One region of the Roseovarius sp. M141 genome, then DNA from elsewhere that is predicted to be linked to it. Evidence: riboswitches for the same ligand, from Rfam matches in the RefSeq annotation. Region 1 holds a riboswitch; each other region holds the start of a gene.
What was found. Region 1 has a riboswitch for thiamine pyrophosphate ahead of FGD77_RS21005 (ABC transporter substrate-binding protein). Riboswitches for the same ligand answer to the same signal wherever they lie in the genome.

Region 1 (5,475 bases):
GCTCTGCCTCGGTCAGTCGTTCCAGCACATAACCCAACGCACGGCGGTTGCGCAGCCCGGTCAGCGTGTCTGTATAGGCTTTTTCCTCGGCCGCGATCATGGCGCCCTGAAGGCGCAGGTTCAGCTTGTGCGACGCCTCCATCGCGGCGGTCTTGGCCTCGACCAGATAGAGCATTTCGACAGCGAGATCAGTCGCAGCAAAATCGCTGCTGGTCAGACCGTAATCCCGCACAGCATCAACAACCGAGATCCCGAAGGACAGATTGATCAGCGCGCCACCGACAGGGGCCGCGCCCGGCGCCAGCGGCACGACGACACCCTTCAGGTCGGTACGCTGTGCGCAGCGCATCCGCAGATGCAGTTTGGTGCCCGCCAGCCCCAGCAGCATCCGTATGGATCCATCGGTCTGTGGGCGCTTTATCTCAAACAGATCGGCAAACCGTGCGCCAATCATCGGCGCCGCTCCGAATGTCTTGGCCAATGTCGGACCGGCATGCACCACACACCCCGCGGCATCAAGTACCGCGTGCATGGGGCACAGCACATCCATCATCGCCGTGGCGTGATCAGACCGGTCCTTGCCTACGTGAACACTCACTTCACTGCCCCTACACCCAGATCGAAACGGCGTCCGCTGGCATGCTCCACCGCCAGCAGCCGGATCTCGATCACTTCCAGACCGTCGCGGCGGCCCTTATGGTCCAGCAGGACCAGCGCGCCGTAATCATCTGCCAGCGCGCGCAAAAGCCCGACCATGACATGTCCGAACCCCGGCGTCCGGCTACGGCAGAGCGCGCTGAAACGCCCATCGCCGCGTTCGCGCAGCTCAAGCTCGGGCAGGGCCAAGTCAGGCACGGCAAGCCGCGCGCGCGCAGGCAGATCGTCCAGCGAGTGCAGAAATTCGGTGAAGGTCGGCCCGCCAAAACGCAACAATCGGCGCAGCGCTTCGACGTTGGGATGCGAGACGAGATATGTTCCGATATCTTCGAGGATATCCTGCAACGGGCGACCCAGCACATCAGCGAGGGCGCCCAGCACGTCATGTGTGACATGCTCCTCATAGGTCAGCATCGCCTCGAATTCGGTATAATCCAGCCCGGCGCGCCGCATCACGGTGCCCCAGACGTCGCGCCCATACGTGTCGCGCACGAAACGCTCTATCGCCCGATTGATCAGCCCGTGCATATCCATCTCCGCTACGTCCCTGGTTCAGATATGCACGGCGCACCTTAAGAATTCACCAACGCGGTCAATTTTGCGGAAACAGCTGCATGCCTCCGACCTCCAGCACCGTGCGCGGCGCGGGGACGAGGCGAAACCGACCCTTGAGAATATCCGCAATCACGTCTTTTGAGACATAAGGGTAGTTGCCTCCCAGAATATCGCGCGGATACCCCTGCTGAAACAGGCGCCCCTCATATATCCGGTATGCCACCAGTCGCGCGCCTTCGTCTGCCGTCGCGAACAGGCCGATGGCGCGCTCGGTATCTTCGGCCGGCTCGAACGGGGCGATCACGATGACACAGCCCGGATGCCCCCCGGTCAGGCGGCGCTTGCAAGATTCGTGGATCTGTTGCCGCTCGTCCGGGTCCAGCCCGTCCAGCGCGCCGGGCGGCAGGCTGCTACCCACCGGACGCAGCGGTACGATGCCTTCCAGCGTGACGATTCCGTCATCGCCTGTGGCCTTCTGGTAGTCCCATCTGGCCGGGGTCTGGCGCGCCCTTTCGATCAGGGCCAGCAGATCACCGTCCTCTTGCGCATCCGCCTGCGACTCGAGCCGGGCCAGGCCGCGTTGGCCTGCGATACCCCATTCATTGGCCATCTCCCACAGGGCCAGATCCCGGTCCGCAGCACCAGACCCCGCGCGGGCGATCTGGCTGGCGGTCGCAAGGCGCTCGGCATTCAGAAGGGGCGTCAGCCATAGCGCCGCAATCGCCAGCGTGACCAGTGCCATCCAGCGGTTGACGCTGCGTTGCTGGCGACGCCAATCAGTGCGCGTCAGCAGCGCGACGGCATAGGCCAGCGCATAGATCAGCGCCACCGCAGCGGCGATCAGTCCCGCCACGCGGTGGGGCGTCAGCCCGTACTGGTCCACGCGCAGCCACACCGCCCACAGCGCCAGCGCAGCGGGCACAGGCAGCATCGCGCTCAGCAGGCGGGTCGCCATCAGCATACCCGCGCCCTGCACCGACACGCCATCGTCGCGGTGGATCGCTGTCGTCACCAGGGTAATGCCCGCCACCGTGACCGCCACCAACGTGGCCGCCGCCGAAAACTGACCAAAGAGACTGGCAAGCCCCCGAAACGGCAGCGCCACGATAAACACCGCCAGCACCACAAGCAGCGCAGGCAACAGCACACGGAGCAGCTGGATCACCAGAAACGGCGACACGTAATCGCGCAGCTCATGCACGATGGCCAGACCCAGGCCCAGCGCAATACCGCTGACGAGGTATGGCACCGGCTCCAGCGCAATGACATCCTCGATGATGTCGATCCCGACCAGACCCAGCAACTGATCCGACAGCAGCAGCACCAGCCAGGCCACCCCGACAAACAGCCACGCGGCCGCAACGCGCACCACCAGGTTCCACGCGGTGTCAAACAAGGCCCCGTAGTGGCGCCATCCCCCATGCCTGTGCAGCCCGGCGGTCACGAACGGCACCCCGATCACCAGCAGATAGACAAAGGCGGCCGCCCCGTACCCAGTGTCCAGAAAATCCTCGACCTGCGCATGGCGAAAGCTGGCCCAGAACAGCAGCAGCGCGGCAGGCACCGCCATGCCCAGCGCCGCCACCGCCGCAAGTTTCAGGCGCACCGGCCCCAGCAGCGCCAGCAGCACGCCAAAGAACCCCAGCCCGGCCGCGATGGGCAGCAATGCGGCCCGCGCGTTGTCCACCATGTCCGGCAGAACATTGATCAACCCCCAGACCGACAGGCCTGCCACCGCGCCGACGATGGCGTATAGCAGCCGCGCGTCACTGGTTTTGGATCTGAGCATCATGGACAGCACTCCGGGTATGATCTGACGCATCGTTTCGCCGCAGCCTACCGCCTTTCACGCCCAAGCTGAACGGGCGATTTTCACCGCAGGCGCCGTCCCGCGCGGCGTGGTCTTTCGCGGCTTGCGCGCACGCCCGGCACTTGCTAGGTCTGGCCTATCCGTTGGGGTGCTCCGCTATGCCGGAGCTGAGAGGCGATACGCCGACCCATCGAACCTGATCCGGTCAGTACCGGCGGAGGGAACGGAGATGGCAGACGCCGCCAATGCGGCCCTGCGCCCCTTTTCCGTTTGTCCCGTCGGTCCTGAATCACCACCAAGGAGCCGACATGAAATCCCTCGTTTTCACCGCCGCCTTTCTAAGCGCCCTGACCGCCGTGCCAGCATGCGCACAGGACAAGATGACCCTCGTGCTGGACTGGTTCATAAACCCCAACCACGGCCCTATCGTAATCGCCCAAGAGCGCGGTTATTTCGCCGATGAAGGTCTGGACATTGAAATCATCGCGCCCGCCGATGCCTCGGCCCCGCCCAAGATGGTGGCCGCAGGTCAGGTCGATCTGGCCGTATCCTACCAGCCGCAACTGCACCTTCAGATCGCCGAAGGCCTGCCGCTGATCCGCGTCGGCACCCTGATCGCCAGCCCGCTGAACTGCCTGCTGGTGCTAAAGGACGGCCCAATAAAGACGATCGCCGACCTCAAGGACAGCAAGATCGGCTATTCCGTTGCCGGCGTCGAAGAGGCGCTGCTGAACGCGATCCTGAATCAGCATGACATCACCTTCGATGATGTGGAAATGATCAACGTCAACTGGTCCCTTGGCCCCTCGGTCATGTCCGGACAGGTCGATGCGGTCATCGGCGCCTATCGCAATTTCGAGCTGAACCAGATGGAGATCGAAGGCGCCCCCGGAACGTGCTTTTTCGTCGAAGAGGCCGGCGTGCCGCCCTATGACGAACTGATCTATGTCGCCAACCCCGAGACGATGGATCTGGCGCTGATCTCGCGCTTTTTGCGCGCCACGGGCAAAGCGACGCAATACATCGTCAACCACCCCGACGACAGTTGGGACATCTTCAAATCCACCTCACCCGAGCTGGACGATGCCCTGAACGCCCGCGCGTGGACCGACACGATTCCCCGCTTTGCCCTGCGCCCTGCCGCCGTCGACATCGCCCGCTACGCCGATTTCGAGCGTTTCCTGGCCGAGGCCGGGCTGCTGGACGGCACGCGTTCTGTGTCCGAACTGGCCATCGATCCGGGTGCAACATCCGGCGCACAATCGGAGGCGCAGTAATGTACGGCGATACCTTCACCGCATGGCGCGCGGACGCGGCGCAGGATTGGCACGCCTACACCCATCACCCCTTTGTCGAGGGGCTGAGGGACGGCACGCTGCCGCGCAAGGCCTTTTTGCACTACCTCGTGCAGGATTACGTGTTTCTCATCCACTTCTCCCGCGCCTGGGCGCTGGCGGTGGTCAAGGCGGACACGGTCGAGGAAATGCGCTTTGCCACGACCACGCTGGACGCGCTGCTGAACGGTGAAATCGCGCTGCATGTCGCCACCTGCGCGCGCGAAGGCATCGACGAGGCCACGCTATTCGCCGCGCCCGAGGCGGCGCAGAACATCGCCTATACGCGCTATGTGCTGGATGCGGGCTACTCGGGCGATTTTCTGGACCTGCTGGCGGCGCTCACGCCCTGCGTACTGGGATACGGCGAAATCGGCCTGCGTCTGGCTGCCGGGCGCGGCGACACGCCGTATGGCGAATGGATCGATACCTATGCCGGGTCGGACTATCAGCAAGCCTGTCGCAAGGCTGGCACGCTTCTCGATGGCGCCATTGCCCGGCGGCTGGGGGCAACGCCGCAGGATAGCCCACGGTGGCGCGCGCTTTCACAGCGTTTTTCCACAGCCGTACGGCTGGAGGTGGGCTTTTGGGACATGGGTTTGCAGGGATGACAGCGCCCGGCATCATCCTGGAGGGGTCCGTCGATATCGACGGCGTGCCCCTGATCCCGCCCATCCGGCTCACGGCGGCGGCAGGCAAATGGACCTGCCTGCTGGGACCGTCCGGCGTGGGAAAGTCCACCATCCTGCGCCTGATTTCGAGCATCGCGGACGAGGCGACGTTGACCGGCACGTTAACTGCCAGTGACGGCGCCCCCCTCGCCGGGCGCGTGGCGCTGATGGCACAATCCGATCTGCTGCTGCCGTGGCTGACCGTCGCGCAGAATGTCACCCTGGGTGCCCGCCTGCGCAACGCGGCGCCGGATGAAAAGCGCGCCGCCGAACTGCTGGACGAGGTCGGGCTGCGCGCACACGCGGAAAAACGCCCCGCCACGCTATCGGGCGGCCAGCGCCAGCGCGCCGCACTGGCGCGTACCTTGATGGAGGATCGCCCCATTGTCCTGCTGGACGAGCCGTTCTCGGCGCTGGATGCGCGCACCCGCGCGCAGGTGCAGGACCT
Region 2 (5,475 bases), 2.3 Mb from region 1:
CGCTCACCTATCATCCGATCTGGATTATCGCGCACAAGGACGCCTGAAGCGTTTTGCACACAATCCGGGTTACAGATTTGATGCCAAAATGCCCGCAACACTGAAGAGGCACGGACCTTTTCCCGGGTTCGGAAAAAACGCAAAGTGCTTTAGCTCAATCTTGTCAGATGGCGCCGCAGGATCGCGTCCGCCCTCGGGGCGTCCCGGTCGTGTATCGCCGCGATGATAGCATGGTGGTCAGGCTCCGAGCGCGGCTTCCAGCGGTCGGCATATTTGGCAAAGAAGTGGCGCGCATGGAGCAGTTGCAGATTGTTGATCTCTTCTGTCAGGCGCGGCATGTTGCACCCTGCGATGATGGCCATGTGGAACATGCGATTGGCTTCTTCCCACGCAAAAGCGGTCTCTGCCGCATCGCATTGCGCCTGAACCGTCTCAGCCTTGGAAATTTGCGCAGCGGTCAGTTTCGGCACCGATTGCAAGAGAGCCACGGGTTCCAACGCACGACGCATCAGCCGCAGCTCATCCACCGTGTTCCTGTCCAGCGGCGCCACGCACATGCCCCGGCGCGGCAGGCTGGTGGCAAGGCCTTGTGCTGACAAATGCAACAAGGCTTCGCGCACGGTCACATGGCTGACGCCAAATTCACGCGCAATTTGGTCTTGGCCAAGCTTTTCGCCCGGCCGAAATTCTCCCCGGACAATTTTCATTGTCAATACACGTGCGATCTGGTCTGATTTTTTGCTGTGGGGAATATTCACGGATATATTCAAAATATTGTGGCTGCATCTTCCCAACTACAGGAATTTGGTGGCCTGTAGAAGGTGAATAAATGCGTCGAGTCCGGACGTTGCAGGTGGCGATAGGCCCTACTGGATCGCAGACGGAAATCTGGAACCTGACCCCGTCAATCTGACTGTGATCCGGCCCTTTGCCGCGCGGCGCGTAGGCGGCGGAGCGGGGTGCGTTTTGACTTCGTGAGTGCCGTTGACAGATAGCCGAGCCTGTTTGTGACAAACGATACGCTAGAAAAACACCGTCAACTGGCGAATTCTCACTCCGCCGTTGACAGAATATTATCAGAGAAATAGTTTGCAGCTTCAACCGTTGGGGTGCCGGTATCGGCTGAGAGGCGAAAGCTAACCCATCGAACCTGATCCGGGCCATACCGGCGGAGGGAACGGTGAAATTGCAGTTCTGGCTGCCGCTCCCGCACACCGTCTGTCCGCGACCCGCTGCAACACTAGGGGTCTTGATGACATTTCAGGCATTGAGCGTCGCGGGGCCGCACAGCGGCGGTGGATGTGCTGGCCATCGGGCAGGTCCACCGGGTAGTGCATCACTTCCACGAGGTTTGGCGCATTGACTGAGGTTACCATTCTCGGCGCCGGGGTGGCCGGGCTTTGGGCCGCGCGCGCCTTGTTGGCGCATGGCATTCGACCGCAGCTATTTGACCGCCACGGCCCGCCGGGGCCGCATGGCTGCTCGTGGTGGGCGGGCGGTATGTTGGCGCCCGATTGCGAGGGCGCAGTGGCCGAACCTGCCGTGGTGATCCATGGGGCCGGTGCCGCCGCGCATTGGGCCGAAGTCACCGAGGTGCAGAGCAACGGCACGCTGGTGCTTGCGCTTGATCGGGACCGCGCCGACCTTGGGCGTTTCGCCAGCCGCACCAGCGGCCATCGCACGGTGACGGCCGATGAAATCGCCGCGCTGGAACCGCATCTGGCCGGTCGGCATAGACGCGGGCTGTTCTTTGCGGATGAGGCGCATCTTGTCCCGCGGCGCGCGTTGGCAGACCTCACGGCGGGTCTGGCCGCAGAAGACGTTACGGTGCAGCGCGTCGAGGCCAAGCCCGGCGATCTGCCCGGCATCGTCATCGACTGCCGCGGGTTCGCAGCGCAGGCAGATTTGCTGAATTTACGGGCCGTGCGTGGTGAAATGGTGCTGCTGCGCGCCCCGGAAATCGAACTGACGCGCCCGGTGCGCCTGCTGCACACGCGCCATCCGCTCTACATCGTTCCGCGCGGCGACGGGCTGTTCATGCTGGGCGCCACCCAGATCGAAAGCGCCGCGCGCGGCCCGGTCACGGCACGTTCGGCGCTGGAGCTTCTGTCTGCGGCCTATGCGCTTGACCCGCGCTTTGGCGAGGCGGAAATCGTTGAATTTGGGGCTGATCTGCGGCCTGCTTTTCCCGACAACGTGCCGCGCATCATCCAGCGCGGCCGCGTGCTGCATCTCAACGGATTATACCGCCACGGTTATCTAATGGCGCCCGCACTGGCGCGCCAGGCGGCGGGTTTTATCGCAACCTCGGAGAAGGGGGATCTTTTCCATGATGATTGATGTCAACGGCGCCGCGCACAAGATCGACGCCGCCAATCTGGCTGCGGCGCTGGAGCAACTGGGCTGGGGTGAGGCCCGCGTGGCGACCGCGCTGAACGGTCGCTTTGTCCCCGTCTCGCAGCGGCCAAACACGCCCTTGTCGGCTGGCGACCGGCTGGAAGTGTTGACCGCGATGCAGGGGGGCTGAGGATGCGCGATTTTTATGGTGTCACGCTGGACAACCCGCTGATGCTGGGCACCTCGCAATACCCCTCGCCTGCGGTGTTGGAGGCCGCGTTTCGCGACTCGCGCGCGGCGGTCGCCACCGTTTCCCTGCGTCGTGAGCAGGGCGCGGGGCAAGCGTTCTGGGATTTGGTGCGCTCGCTTGGCGTGCATCTTCTGCCCAATACCGCCGGATGCCACAGCGCCCGCGAAGCGATTACAACCGCCCATATGGCCCGCGAATATTTCGAGACCGACTGGATCAAACTGGAGGTGATCGGCCATGACGACACGCTTCAGCCCGACCCGTTTGAATTGGTCGAGGCTGCCGAAGCCCTCTGCGCGGCTGGTTTCAAGGTCTTTCCCTATATGACCGAAGATCAGGTGATCGCCGCGCGACTGGTCGAGGCAGGCTGCCGGGTGTTGATGCCTTGGGGGGCGCCGATCGGCTCGGGGCTGGGGCTGGCCAATCCTTATGGGCTACGCAACCTTCGCGCTGCCTTTCCTGATCTGGCATTGGTGGTTGATGCGGGTCTGGGCCTGCCCAGCCACGCGGCGCAGGCCATGGAGATGGGCTATGACGCGGTTCTGCTGAATACCGCCGTGGCGCAGGCCGACGATCCCGCCGCCATGGCGCGCGCCTTCGCGCTTGCCGCAGAGGCGGGCAAACTCACGGCCACCTCCGGCCCGATGCCAGCACGCGACATGGCTGTTCCATCGACTCCTCTGATCGGAAAGGCATGGCTATGACGGCGAAGCTGCCCCGTTTCTACCCGATTTTCGATAGCGCCGATTGGATCGCGCGGGCCATGGCCGTGGGGGTGCGTCTGGTGCAACTGCGCGTCAAGGACACACCTGAACCCGCGCTGCGTGAGGAAATCCGCCGTGCGCTGGCGCTGACACGCAAACATGGCGCCGCGTTGGTGATCAACGACCATTGGCAGATCGCCCTTGAAGAGGGCGCCGATTGGCTGCACCTGGGTCAGGAAGACCTCGACACCGCGGATATCAAGGTTATTCGCCGCGTCGGCATACGCCTCGGACTCTCAACCCATGACCACAGCGAGCTTGATCGTGCGCTGGCGCTTGCGCCCGACTATATCGCGCTTGGCCCTGTTTATCCGACGATCCTGAAACAGATGAAGTGGCGCGAACAGGGGCTTGATTGCGTGACCGAATGGAAGCGCCTATGCGGTGATGTGCCTGTTTGCGCCATCGGCGGCCTTTCGGTCGCGCGTGCGCCGGGTGTCTTTGCCGCCGACGCCGATCTGGTGGCGGCAGTCACCGACATCACGCTGCACGCCGACCCCGACATGCGGATGCGCGCGTGGCTGGAGACCTGTGGATGAGCCGTTACGCACGTCAAATGATCCTGCCGCAGGTCGGCACCGAAGGGCAGGCGCGGCTACAGTCCGCGCATGTTCTGGTGGTCGGCGCCGGCGGGCTTGGGGTGCCGGTCATGCAGTATCTGGCGGGCGCGGGCGTCGGCATGCTGACGCTGATCGACGGTGATCACGTCGAAGAAGGCAACCTGCATCGTCAGCCGCTGTATCGCATGGCGGATATCGGTCGGCCCAAAGTGCAGGCAGCGGCAGAGGCGATCCGCAGCCTCAATCCCGATACTCAGGTTTGCGCACAGGTGGCGTGGCTCGACCCCGACATCGCGCCGGACCGCGTTGCCGCCGCCGATCTGGTGCTCGATTGCGCCGATACTTTTGCCGCGAGCCTCACCCTTTCGGACGCCTGCCGCGCGGCGGGCAAGCCGCTGATTACCGCATCGGCGCTGGGTTTGCAGGGCTATGTCGCAGGGGTCTGCGGCAACGCACCCTCCTTGCGGGCGATCTTTCCCGATCTGCCGATCTCGGCGCCCACCTGCGCCACTGCCGGCGTCCTCGGGCCGGTCGTCGCCATGATGGGGGCGTTGCAGGCGCAGATGGCGCTCTCTGTGCTTTTGGGCCTGTCGCCCACGCCGCTGGGGCAGATGATGATTTTCGATGCCGAGCGCTGGCGGATGGCTGAATTCCGCTTTGACGACGCGCCCGAACCTGTGGCCGATTTACCCTTCATCGCGGCCTCTGCGATTTGCACCGGCGATCTGGTCATTGATCTGCGCACCGAAGCCCCGGCCCCGTTCCGCCCCGATGCGCTGCACCTGTCCGCCGATGCCCTCACCGGTATCCGCATCGCCCCCGAAATCAGGCGCATCGTCCTTGCCTGCCGCACGGGCCTGCGCGCGCATAACGGCGCCCAGACCTTGCGGACCCGCTGGCCCGGCGAAATCGTCCTGCTGAGCGTGACCGACGCATAGGACAGGCACGGCCCCCTTCAATCTTCGATCTTCCACCGGTTGGCGATAAACCACCGGCCTCCCGCCGGTCCGCGAATGTCAAAGCGTGCAATTTCACACCACCCGGAGGGCTGGCAGAGCGTGATAAAATCAGCTTGCCGCAATTTCCCTTGCTTGGTCACGCAGGAGGAATTTTTGAATCTTTCCGGTCGACGTTCTTGGAATGGGCATGAAGATGAACCGGCCCGGAACCTTGAATGGCGCAAGATGCTCGCGACACCACAGCCGAAGCATTTCGGCATCCGCATGCTGACCGGCGGCAAGCTCGATAAAGGCACAGGGCGTTTCGCCCCACTTGTCATGCGGCATTGCAACGACAGCGGCAACGCCGACCGCCGGGTGCCGGTACAGCGCTTCCTCGACTTCGAGAGAGGAAATATTTTCCCCGCCCGAGATGATGATGTCCTTGGCCCTGTCCTTTAGCTGGATGTAGCCATCGGGATGTATGACGCCCAGATCGCCAGAGTGGAACCAGCCACCTTCGAATACCTGCTGCGTTGCCTCGGCGTTGCGAAAATAGCCCTTCATCACAACATTTCCGCGAAACATGACCTCACCCATGGTTTTGCCGTCTCTCGGTACAGGGG
Region 3 (5,475 bases), 3.3 Mb from region 1:
TGTGCCGGAAAATCCCATGCGCCTCGCCTTTGGGCGCTCTTTGCGGCGCCATTTCAGCAGAGCATATCGCGCAGCGTAGGCCGAGTCACCGCAGGATTGCGAAAATTAGCCGAAGCGGGTCAGGGGCGCAGCACGGCGATGTAAAACCCGTCCATGCCGCCGATATCGCCCCAATAATCGGGGCGCAGGCGCAAGCCGCCCTCTTCGGTGATCCAGTCGGGGTCGATGCCGGGCATGTTCAGCGCGTCGCGGTCGACCGTCAGACCCGGATGGCGCAGCAGCGCGTCGTCCACCTGACATTCGCCCTCGTCCGGCAGCAGCGAGCAGGTGCAATAGACCAGCCGCCCACCGGGTTTCAGCAGGCCCAGCGCGCGGTCCAGCATCGCCGCCTGAAGCGCGATCAGATCGCCGATTTCCGAGCCGTCGCGCGCATGGGGCAGGTCGGGGTGGCGCCGGATCGTGCCGGTAGCCGAACAGGGCGCGTCCAGCAGGATCGCGTCATAGCTGCCATGATGTGTCAGCGCGTCACCCGTCACCAGACTGGCCTCCAGCCCGGTGCGCGCAAGGTTTTCGCGCACCCGCGCCATGCGCGCGTCCGAGATATCCAGCGCGGTGACGTTCGCGCCCGTAGCCGCCAGTTGCAGCGTCTTGCCGCCCGGCGCGGCGCACATGTCCAGCACCGCCTCGCCCTTGGTCGCGCTCAGCGCGCGGGCCGGGATCGCGGCGGCGGCGTCCTGCACCCACCAATCGCCGGTGTCATAGCCCGGCAATGCGCTGACCTGCCCCGCATTATGCACGCGCACAGACCCCGTGGGCAGCACAATGCCGCCCACAGCATCCGCCAGTTCGGTCACGTCGCTCTTGGGTGTCAGGTCCAGCGGCGCAGCTGCGAAATGCGCGGCCTCGAACCCGGCGACGGCCTTGGCGCCATAGGCCTCGGACAGGGGGGCGCGCAGCCATTTGGGCAAATGCGGCACGCGCAGGATGGCCCATTCGGCAGGCCCATCGGCGGCGACCTTGCGCAGCACGGCGTTCACCAGCCCCTTGAGCCGGACAAAGCGTTTGTCGCCCGCGACCAGCCCGACGCAGTCGTTGACCACCCCATGCGCATCGCCGCCAAGGCACAGTTCGACCGTGCCCAGCCGCAGGATGTTCATCACCGGCAGGGGCGGTGGTTTGCGCAGATGTTTGCCCAGCACGCGGTCGGCCCGCTCCATCCCGCGCAGCGTTTGCGTGGCAAGGCGCTGGGCGCGGGCGCGGTCGGGCGCTTCCAGCCGATCCAGCGCGCCGGTGGCCAGAAGGTCCGCCATCTGGCGATGCTCGCCCAGGATCTGGTCCAGCAGGCGGGTGGCGGCGGCGCGCGGCGATGGCGGGGGCATGGCAAATCCTTGCTGAATGGTGACGGCGGCGTATATCAAGGGGCAGCGCCAAAAGGAACCCTTGCCATGTCCGACCGCCCCGATCTGCCACCCAGTTTGCCACCTGAGGCCATCCGCGCCCTCGCCGAAGCAGAACAGCGCCGCGCCGCCGCCGATGACCGCGCGTTGCCCAAGGAACTGGGAGGTCGCAAGGACGGACCCGAGGCCGTGCGCTACGGCGATTGGGAAAAGAAGGGCATCGCCATCGATTTCTGATGGCTTGACGCCGCTGCATCGCGCGCTCATCTTGGCCCAAGTAACAGGGGCGCCGCGACGAGGGCTGAGATGCACCCTTCGAACCTGAACCGGATCATACCGGCGGAGGAAGTTGCAGCGCAGGCAGGGCCATATCGGCGCCTTGGAGCGATGTTTCCCTCTGCGGCCAAGGGGGACCATGATGATTGACGCAGGGCACTATCTGGCGCAGATGCGCGCCCGCGCACCGCTGGTGCAGAACATCACCAATTATGTCGCGATGAACGTGATGGCCAATATCATGCTGGCGATCGGGGCCAGCCCGGCCATGGCTCATGCCCAAGGCGAAGCGGGCGAATTCGCTGGGCTGGCCGATGCTCTCAGCGTCAATATCGGCACGCTCGATCCCGACTGGGTGATCTCGATGGAGGAGGCCGCGCGCGTCATGGCGCAGGCGGGCAAGCCGTGGGTGCTGGACCCGGTCGCCGTCGGCGCCACCGCCCTGCGCCGCGATGCCGGTGCGCGCCTGCTGGCGCTGAAGCCGACGATCATTCGCGGCAACGCCTCCGAAATCATCGCGCTGGCAGGGGCCAATGCGGCGGGCAAGGGTGCTGATACCGCCGATACCGTCAGCAATGCGACAGGCGCGGCGCAGACGTTGGCCCGCCAAACCGGTGGGGTCGTCGCGGTCACCGGCGCGGTCGATTACGTCACCGATGGCGATGCCGCGTATCGCATTGCCGGGGGGCATGCGCTGATGCCGCGCATCACCGCTCTGGGCTGTTCGCTGACCGGGGGTGTCGTCGCCTTTGCGGTGGATCAGCCCGCGCTACCTGCGACCGTCGCCGCGCTGGCCAGCTATGCCGTTGCCGGTGAAATGGCAGGCGATGCGGCCAAGGGGCCGGCCAGCTTTCAGGTGGCGTTTATCGATGCTCTCTACGCGCTGACGCCTGCCGACGTGACGAAGCGCGCGAGGATCACCGTAGCATGAGGCTGGGTCCGGTCTATTTCATCACCGATCCCGATGCGCCCGCATCCGTGCCTGATCAGGTGCGCGCCGCCGTCGCCGCAGGTGTCGGCATCGTGCAACTGCGCGACAAACATGCCAGCGATGCCGAGATGGTCGCGCTAGCCCGCGAGGTGCAGCAGATCACCCGCGCGACAGGCGCGGCGCTGGTCATCAATGACCGGGTGCAGGTGGCCATCGATGTTGGCGCCGACGGCCTGCATGTGGGGCAGGGCGATGGTGATATCGCCGCCATTCGCGCCCGGATCGGGCCGGATATGGCTCTGGGCCTGTCGATCGAAATGCAGGCGCAACTCGGCGCTATCGCGCCAAACAGCGTCGATTATCTGGGCGTCGGCCCCTTGCGCGCCACGGCGACCAAGCCGGATGCGGCGCAGCCTCTCGGCATGGACGGGCTGGCGCGGATCATTGCTGCCACGCCGCTTCCTTGCGTTGCAATCGGCGGTATCAAACCCGGCGATGCGGGCGCGATCCGGCAGGCGGGCGCGGCCGGCATCGCCGTCGTTTCCGCCATATCGCGCGCGCCGGACATGCAAGCCGCAGCGCGCGCCCTGATCCACGAATGGAGCGTAAAATGATCCCCAATATCCTGTCCATCGCCGGGTCTGATCCGTCAGGCGGAGCCGGTATTCAGGCCGACATCAAGGCGATTTCGGCCAATGGCGGCTATGCCATGGCCGCGCTGACCGCGCTGACCGCGCAGAACACGCGCGGCGTGCAGGCGGTGCAGCTGGTCTATCCGGCCATGGTGTCCGCGCAGATCGTCGCGATCCGCGAGGATATCCGCATCGACGCGGTCAAGATCGGGATGCTGGGCAATGCCGAGATCATCGGCGTGGTCGCGGATGCGCTCGCCGGGCTGGATGCGCCCATCGTTATCGACCCGGTCATGGTGGCCAAGGGCGGCGACCGCCTGCTGCATACCGATGCGGTGGCCGCCCTGTGCGAGCGCCTGTTGCCCATGGCCGCGCTGATCACACCCAACCTGCCGGAGGCGGGGGATCTGCTGGACGTTCCCGAGGCGCAGAATGAGAACGAAATGCACGCCCATGCCGAAGCTCTGCTGGCGCTGGGTGCGCCTGCCGTTTTGCTGAAGGGCGGGCATCTGGCGGGCGATAGCAGCCCCGATCTGTTGCTGTCGGCGCAGGGCGCGCATTGGATGACATCAAAGCGCATCGACAGCCGCAACACGCACGGCACCGGCTGCACATTGTCGTCGGCTATCGCCGCCCAGCTGGGGCACGGGCATACGTTGCCCGCTGCCGTCGCACGCGCCAAGGAATATGTGACGCAGGCAATCGCCTATGCCCATCTGCTGAGTGTCGGCGCCGGGCATGGCCCGACCCATCATTTTCACGCTACGGCGCGCGGCGACTAACCCAGCGTCCTGACCTATCGCATGACTTTCCCCATGGAATGTGGTTTGTCGGTGCATTGAACGCCCCCAAGAGGCACGACATGACGCAGCTCCCTGATTTTCGGCTGGAAACCCATTTCGCCAAGTGGGAGTTCAGCGCCCGCCATCACATGACCGCCTCGGACGCCGAGGCGATGTCGCTGGCCGACCTGCTGGAGATGGCCAGCGACGCGGATCGCGACGCATTCCAGACCATGTGGCTGGGCTATACCGAAACATGGGGCGCGCCTGCGCTGCGGGCTGAAATCGCGCACATTTATGCGGGCCGCGCACCGGAGGATATCCTGTGCTTTGCCGGGGCGAGCGAGGGGATATTCGCCGCCAATTCCGTGCTGCTGGAGCGCGGCGATCATGCCATCGTGGTGACGCCCAACTACCAGTCGCACGAAACCCTGCCCAGTATGATCTGCGCGGCGACGGGCGTGCCGCTGGACCCGGATGATAACTGGTCGCTGGATATCGACCGGATCAAGGCCGCGATCCGCCCCAACACCAAGCTGGTCACGATCAACTTTCCACATAATCCGACCGGAGCGATCCTGCCGCTGGACCGCTACTGCGCGCTGATAGATCTGTGCCGCCATCATGGCATCTGGATCCTGCATGACGAGATTTTCCATGGGCTGGGACCATCGGGCGCCCGGCATCTGCCCTTTGTTGCGGACGAATACGAACGCGGGCTGTCGCTTGGCGTGATGTCCAAATCCTACGGCCTGCCGGGGCTGCGCATCGGCTGGATCGCATGTCAGAACCGCGATGTCCTAAGCCGTATGGAGCGGATGAAACACTACCTGTCGATCTGCAATTCCGGCCCGTCCGAGCATCTGGCGCGCATCGCGCTAAAGGCGCGGGACCGCATATTGGCGCGCAACAATGCCATCGTCGACGAGAACCTGCCGAAATGGGACGCGTTCTTTGCCCGTCATCCCGATCTGTTCGACTGGTCGCGCCCGGACGGATCTTGCATGGGTTACCCGCGCTATCTGGGCGCCGAAGGTGTCGAGGAGTTCGCCCGGAGGCTGGTCGAGGAGGCGGGCGTGCTGGTCCTGCCCAGCACGATCTACCGCTCTGATCTGGGCGCGACGCCGGTGGACCGGTTCCGCATCGGGTTCGGGCGCAGCGGGCTGGACGAGGGGCTGGCGGCGATGGAGGCGCATGTCACGCGGAACAGGGCCTAGCGACGGCACCGGCTCAGCGGTCGGGCGGGGTCCAGTCCTTTTCCATGTCGGCGTTGCGCCGACGCAACCGCAGGGCCAGCCCGACGGACACACCCACGCCGATGGCGATGGTCAGATCCGCAAACACCGTCAGCACCAGCGTCAGGACCAGCAGCACGCGATCCGAAACACGGCCCTGCATGTAGCCGCGCCACTTATGCGGCTCGCTCATGTTCCACGCGGTCAGAATCAGCAGCCCGG

Region 2: linked by a shared signal. The riboswitch ahead of FGD77_RS09900 (FAD-dependent oxidoreductase) and the one ahead of FGD77_RS21005 (ABC transporter substrate-binding protein) in region 1 are both predicted to bind thiamine pyrophosphate.
Region 3: linked by a shared signal. The riboswitch ahead of thiM (hydroxyethylthiazole kinase) and the one ahead of FGD77_RS21005 (ABC transporter substrate-binding protein) in region 1 are both predicted to bind thiamine pyrophosphate.

Annotation. Positions count from the first base shown of each region.
Region 1 is NZ_VCNH01000008.1:3,485,945-3,491,419, forward strand. Features, by position in the region: gene FGD77_RS20990 (diguanylate cyclase) at 1-598, opposite strand, end outside; gene FGD77_RS20995 (heme NO-binding domain-containing protein) at 595-1,191, opposite strand; gene FGD77_RS21000 (DUF4153 domain-containing protein) at 1,250-3,004, opposite strand; TPP riboswitch at 3,157-3,262, shown strand; gene FGD77_RS21005 (ABC transporter substrate-binding protein) at 3,331-4,299, shown strand; gene FGD77_RS21010 (TenA family protein) at 4,299-4,967, shown strand; gene FGD77_RS21015 (ABC transporter ATP-binding protein) at 4,964-5,475, shown strand, end outside.
Region 2 is NZ_VCNH01000008.1:1,201,499-1,206,973, forward strand. Features, by position in the region: gene FGD77_RS09890 (methyltransferase domain-containing protein) at 1-47, shown strand, start outside; gene FGD77_RS09895 (GntR family transcriptional regulator) at 150-758, opposite strand; TPP riboswitch at 1,096-1,194, shown strand; gene FGD77_RS09900 (FAD-dependent oxidoreductase) at 1,360-2,340, shown strand; gene thiS (sulfur carrier protein ThiS) at 2,330-2,527, shown strand; gene FGD77_RS09910 (thiazole synthase) at 2,530-3,291, shown strand; gene FGD77_RS09915 (thiamine phosphate synthase) at 3,288-3,890, shown strand; gene FGD77_RS09920 (HesA/MoeB/ThiF family protein) at 3,887-4,849, shown strand; gene FGD77_RS09925 (acyl-CoA synthetase) at 4,979-5,475, opposite strand, start outside.
Region 3 is NZ_VCNH01000008.1:164,561-170,035, reverse strand. Features, by position in the region: gene FGD77_RS04880 (heparinase II/III family protein) at 1-18, opposite strand, end outside; gene FGD77_RS04875 (RsmB/NOP family class I SAM-dependent RNA methyltransferase) at 120-1,379, opposite strand; gene FGD77_RS04870 (DUF1674 domain-containing protein) at 1,446-1,634, shown strand; TPP riboswitch at 1,670-1,762, shown strand; gene thiM (hydroxyethylthiazole kinase) at 1,816-2,604, shown strand; gene thiE (thiamine phosphate synthase) at 2,601-3,218, shown strand; gene thiD (bifunctional hydroxymethylpyrimidine kinase/phosphomethylpyrimidine kinase) at 3,215-4,018, shown strand; gene FGD77_RS04850 (aminotransferase class I/II-fold pyridoxal phosphate-dependent enzyme) at 4,099-5,235, shown strand; gene FGD77_RS04845 (SulP family inorganic anion transporter) at 5,249-5,475, opposite strand, start outside.